Regions from separate parts of the Streptococcus sp. 27098_8_134 genome, predicted to be linked through region 1. Evidence: predicted binding sites of a transcription regulator. Region 1 holds the regulator's gene; the other holds the start of a gene.
What was found. Region 1 encodes Rex, which represses fermentation and respiration genes when NADH is low (regulators of the CRP and FNR family bind a similar motif). Its sites were predicted from a motif close to TTGTGAANTANTTCACAA; they were not measured.
Positions count from the first base shown of each region.

Region 2: the regulator Rex is predicted to act here: its motif matches at 1,666-1,683, upstream of adhE (bifunctional acetaldehyde-CoA/alcohol dehydrogenase).

Region 1 is NZ_JAPVYD010000004.1:37,520-40,668, forward strand. It holds gene radC (DNA repair protein RadC) at 1-491, shown strand, start outside; gene O3620_RS09530 (gamma-glutamyl-gamma-aminobutyrate hydrolase family protein) at 560-1,252, opposite strand; gene O3620_RS09535 (redox-sensing transcriptional repressor Rex) at 1,277-1,924, opposite strand; gene O3620_RS09540 (DUF4649 family protein) at 2,045-2,266, opposite strand; gene O3620_RS09545 (DUF1831 domain-containing protein) at 2,389-2,736, opposite strand; gene O3620_RS09550 (cysteine desulfurase family protein) at 2,738-3,149, opposite strand, start outside.
Region 2 is NZ_JAPVYD010000003.1:52,251-55,399, forward strand. It holds gene O3620_RS07595 (hypothetical protein) at 79-606, shown strand; gene O3620_RS07600 (hypothetical protein) at 766-1,383, shown strand; gene adhE (bifunctional acetaldehyde-CoA/alcohol dehydrogenase) at 1,733-3,149, shown strand, end outside.

The sequences.
Region 1 (3,149 bases):
TAACTTTGCAGGAATTGCAGACTATTTCTGGAATCGGTCCAATTAAGGCTGTGGAGCTGCAGGCCATTATCGAATTAGGCCGTCGGATTAACCGAGCAGAGGTTCTTCAGAAAGAGCAGATTATGGGCAGTCAAAAATTAGCACAGAAGATGCAGCAGGAATTGGGAGATATGAGGCAGGAGTGTTTGGTTGCCATTTATCTTAATAGTCAAAATCAAATTTTGCACCAGCAGACTATTTTCATGGGGACGGTCAGCAGAAGTATTGCTGAGCCGAGAGAAATTCTCCACTACGCTCTCAAGCACCTGGCGACATCTATTATACTGGTACACAATCATCCATCAGGCTCAGTCGTTCCTAGCAGAAACGATGATGAAGTGACGCAGCATATGAAAGAAGCGTGTGAGATGATGGGCTTGGTTCTTTTAGATCATTTAATTGTGTCCAAGTCCAACTACTATAGCTACCGAGAAGAGACAGATTTGATATAATTTGATTTTCGTGAATATAAAAAACTTCTATTCGTGTAGAACAGAAGTTTTTCTAGGAATAGAGGATTTTAAAGAATATTGACAACATAATCAAAGAGAGCTAAGTCTCCTTCTCTGGAGCCAAACAAGAACTCTGGGTGCCATTGGACACCAAGAAAAGGACTGCCGTCAGTAGAAGTGATTGCTTCAATAATTTTATCGCGAGGATCATAGGCGATGACTTCTAGGCCAGCGGCTAAATCCTTGATACTTTGGTGGTGGAAGGAGTTGATTTCAGATGCAGGGCCATAGATTTCGTGCAAAATAGAGCCGTTCTTGGTTACCATGCTTTGAGTAGTGTACTCAGCAGAGCTATCTTGCCAATGATCTTCAATGTCTTGATGAAGAGTACCGCCTAGGGCGACATTATAAAGTTGGGTTCCGCGGCAGACGGTGAAGATTGGTTTATTTTGACGACGGGCTTCCTTGATTAAAGATAATTCAAAAATGTCCCGTTTGAGTAGATAATCATCGCTGTCAATGGCTTTTTCTTCTCCATAAAACTGGGGACATACATTCTGACCGCCTGTGATGATTAATTTGTCAACAATGGAAACATATTGTTTTGCCATTTCTTCATCACCGATTGGCAAAATCATTGGAATTCCGCCAACTTCTTTAACTCCCTCAACGAATCCTGTCGCCGTATAGCTCATATGGATGAAGTGATCGTCTGGGATTTCTCTTTCATTTCCGGTTATTCCAATAATAGGTTTACTCATAGAGTGTTTAATACCTCTTTCAAATTAATAATCATTTTTTCTCATGAAGTAGAGCAGAGTCTGCAGTTCGCTAGTCAGGTCAACATACTGGACGACCACGTCCTTAGGTAGGGATAGATTTACTGGCGAGAAGCAGAGAATACCTTTAACACCCGCTTGAACTAAGATAGATGCAACTTCTTGGGCTTTTACGCTAGGTACAGTTAGGATGGCAGTTTGCACATTTCCTAACTGTATTTTTTCTTTTATTTGGGAAATTCCATAGATAGGAATCCCATCGCTGGTTGTGTTGCCAACTTCTGGATGATCATCTGTGTCGAAAGCCATTACAACTTTCATTTTATTGCGCTCATGAAAACGATAGTGCAGCAGAGCACGTCCCATATTACCAACGCCAACAATCATGACATTGGTGATAGCATTGTCGTTTAAGAGGTCAGCAAAAAAGTTCATCAATTTCTTGACATCATAGCCAAATCCTCTGCGGCCAAGTTCACCGAAATAAGAAAAATCTCGTCTGACGGTAGCAGAGTCAATGCCAATAGCTTCAGCGATTTGCTTGGAGTTGGCTTTCTCAATCTTCTCAGCATTAAACCGTTTAAAAATACGATAGTAGAGCGACAGTCTCTTAGCAGTTGCTCGGGGAATTGTAGTATTTTTTTCAGTTTTCACAAAATCACAACCTTTCTAATTCTATTTTATAGGAAGTTTGTGAAAAAATCAACTAATTAAGGATGTTTGATCTATAAAAAAGAAAATCAGTAATTGTTGGGAATGGTAGCTTAAAAAAACTCAGTCCTGGTAGGGACTCAGGTCTAGCTGGTACATCTGACGGTACAAGTCCCCAATTAGCCCTGTAAATGGTAGTTGGTATCCATTATAAGTAACAGAAAGCACCTTGTGCGAGTCAGGAACTGTGACGCAGCCAGAGAAGGCGAGAAGAAATTCATCGAAGTCTTCATAGGTAAGTGTCCGTTTCACTTTATATGAGTCCAAATAGGTCAGTTCAACCATCGTTAATCCTTTCATTTGTTTAAATGTTCATTTTGATATTCTTCAAGGGTTCTAAGCAGAAGTCAAGCTCGTTGGAATTTTCAAGAGCCTAAAGCAAAAAAGCAAAATTACGAGAATCTTGCTTATTGTGGTGTCTTTTCAAAAATATTTCTTTCAACCAGGCTGTCCATCAAGAAATAAAATTTTTGCTGGATAATGTGATGGTCTTCTGATTTGAAAATATTGACCAAGCGCAGGCCTGATTTGTCAGTGATGTTGATTTTGAAACCATTCAAATCTTTATTGACGATGATTTTCAGCAGAAAGCCATTTCCGCTGTTGGGAACAGATTCCAGCAGACGAGAGAGTTCATAGTTGCCAACCTTGCTTTCAGCGAATGTATTGTCGCGCAGGGTAAATTTCTTGACATTTGGGTGAAGTGAATAGGTATATTCACAGTTTGCTAAGCTAACAGATGTTTGAAAGGCCATCTTATCCTCCTAAAATTTCTTTTAATTTCTTTGTAAATGATTGAATCTCTTGCAGAGTCGTTTGGTCCGAAGTACTGATCCGAATGGACTCATACAAGCGGTTGGAATCCTTGCCATACATAGCTTGCAAGACATGACTGGGTTGTATAGCTCCGGCTGTGCAGGCTGAGCCTGTTGAAATGGAAAAGCCATTTAAATCCATTTGAAGCAGGAGCAGGTCATTCTTTTGATTGGGAAATCCCAAATTGATGACGTAAGGCAAGCTTGGCTGACTTTCATTTAAGTAATAGTCAATGTCCGATAAGTCAGCAAGTAAGCTGTTTTTTAAGTATTGCGCATGCTCTAGATTTTCCTCTAGATGTTCCATGCTCTCTGACAGAGCCGCCGCCATGGCTGTGATAGAGATTAGATTT
Region 2 (3,149 bases), on a different contig from region 1:
TGATTACTTGGAACTAGCGAAAAGGATGTGGTTTGAGGAAAAAGATGGAATTGATGCATACAAGAAGGAGAATAAAGAATGATAACTTCAATAGTTTTTATTACTTCTCTAGTATTGCTTTTCCGTCATTTTAAAAGCAGGAAATCACGGATTATTATTGCGTTATTATATAGTTTGTTTCTTATATGGTATGTTCAAGCAGTTTTGAATTACGGTAAATTCACTTTGCAGCCTGGTCAAAGCATAGAGCTTGGAGTGCATCCTAATGCAGACCAACTGGAATATAGTTCTGAGTTGATTTTAAAAAAGAACGATGATAAAAAAATCAAATTAACAGGTATTGAAGTTTGGAGCGAAAAAAATTCTAGAATTTACTATTATGTTAAGGAACAGTATATCTCTCAATCATTTTATGAAAATGGTGAAACGAATGCTAAAAAACTATCTAATAATCAAAAAAATATTCACCTGGAGAAAGATGGAATTGTAGTTAATTATACTAATAAAAAAATCTTTGATGTTACTAAAAGTAAACCGTATAATATCACTATCACTAATATTGACGATAAACCCGCTCAATTTGAAGCCCGAGTGGTGGATAGATGAAGTAGAGTAGGAAATCGAAAAGTGAACCTACGTGTAGATTGAGAGCCAAGCAGTCGTACTAATAGCCGACTAAAAAATCTTGATACAAGTACAAAGGAAGAGATAATCAATAGGATTTTTAAGGGTTGTCGAAATTATTACGGAAACTAGGTGAACAATATGCGACTATACATCAAAGGCAATTATGCTAAAAAAATAACCTTCACGACAAGAGAGCTTGTTTGGAAAATGTGGTTTAAAGAATGGAATGGCCATTTGATTACTACTTCTAATGTGGGTGATGATGAGATGCTACAAGACGATTTCTTTTTTGGAGTTCAATTTGATAAATGGCGGTTTAATGATAAACGATGGAATCATATACCATACGACAAGAGCAATCCTTGGAATTCGTATTCTGATGAAAATATTCAGTTGGAATTTGAAAATGATTTTATTACGGATGGGAGAAAGCGTGGAGAAAATCTTAGGATTGCTACGACACATACGGACATTTTAATGGTTGATAAACGTGCTATGTATATCATGGCAGTCGAGGTGGCTTCTGCTATTGATGGGCAGATTAGTGAGGATGACAAAGAGACCTGGATTGATGTAGAGACTTTTAAGGAGTTGCACAAGGACGTCTTATCACTAACCTACGATCAAGCAACTGATATCAGTGTGGAGGAACTGAAAAGTATGAAACCTGTAGAGGATCCCTTGTGGGATGAAGAAGAACTACTTCATGAAGAGTACATCAAAATCCATGGTGAACGTGTTTATGATGACGATTGAGATTATCATTAAAAATAGAAATTAAGGTTCATCTTTTAGATGCTTAAAGGATAGCTCGGTTCATCCGAGCTTTTTATATCTAAGCTAAGAAAGCGCTTTCATATATTATGTGAAAGTAAAAGTATGTGAAATCTCTAAAAAATAAAAAATTTTTTCACAATAACTAAAAGAATAGGCTGTAAAATAAGCGAATTTGTTATGTATTTCACAAATTAATAGAGAAAAGTTTGTGAATGTTAAGTGAAAGTGTTTACAAAAATCATTAAATGGGTTATAATTGAATTGTGAAATATTTAACAAAGGTTAGTGTTCTTCGTCTAACCTAAGGCAAAACCATTGGAGGAATAGAATGGCTGAAAAGAAGAAAACGGTAGAACAAGAAGACAAGGCTTTGGCAGCGCAAAAGCATGTCGACGAATTGGTGCAAAAAGGTCTGGTTGCACTCGAGGAAATGAGAAGGCTGAATCAGGAACAGGTGGACTACATCGTAGCCAAGGCCTCTGTAGCAGCTTTGGATGCCCACGGTGAGTTGGCTCTGCACGCTTATGAAGAAACGGGCCGTGGAGTTTTTGAAGATAAGGCAACGAAAAACCTTTTCGCCTGTGAACACGTTGTGAATAATATGCGCCATACGAAGACAGTTGGTGTTATTGAAGAAGATGATGTGACTGGACTGACCTTGATTGCAGAGCCAGTGGGTGTTGTCTGCGGAATTACTCCAACAACCAACCCGACTTCAACAGCGATTTTCAAATCTTTGATTTCCTTGAAGACTCGTAATCCGATCATCTTTGCTTTCCACCCATCAGCTCAAGAATCTTCTGCTCATGCAGCACAAATCGTGCGTGATGCAGCGATTGCAGCAGGTGCGCCTGAAAACTGTGTACAGTGGATTACAGCGCCATCTATGGAAGCAACTTCTGCACTCATGAACCACGAAGGAATCGCAACAATCCTTGCGACAGGTGGTAACGCAATGGTGAAGGCAGCTTATTCATGTGGTAAGCCAGCTCTTGGGGTTGGTGCCGGAAACGTACCAGCTTATGTGGAAAAATCCGCTAATATCCGTCAAGCAGCGCATGATATCGTTATGTCTAAGTCCTTTGACAATGGTATGGTCTGTGCTTCTGAGCAAGCGGTTATCATTGACAAGGAAGTTTATGATGAATTTGTAGCAGAGTTCAAATCTTATCATACCTACTTTGTAAATAAGAAAGAAAAAGCTCTGTTGGAAGAATTCTGCTTCGGTGCTAAAGCAAACAGCAAAAACTGTGCCGGTGCTAAGCTCAATCCGGATATCGTTGGTAAGCCAGCTACTTGGATTGCAGAGCAGGCAGGCTTCAGCGTGCCAGAAGATACGAATATCTTGGCTGCAGAGTGTAAAGAAGTTGGTGAAAAGGAGCCATTGACACGTGAAAAACTGTCACCTGTCATCGCTGTTCTCAAGTCTGAATCTCGTGAAGACGGTGTTGAAAAGGCCCGTCAAATGGTAGAATTCCATGGTCTTGGTCACTCAGCTGCTATCCATACAGCGGATGAAGAATTGACCAAGGAATTTGGTAAGGCTGTTCGTGCCATCCGTGTTATTTGCAACTCACCTTCTACTTTCGGCGGTATCGGGGATGTTTATAATGCCTTCCTGCCATCACTGACTCTGGGCTGTGGATCTTATGGTCGCAACTCAGTTGGTGATAACGTTAGTGCTGTGAATCTCTTGAACATCAAAAAAGTAGGAAGACGTAGAAATAATATGCAATGGATGAAAC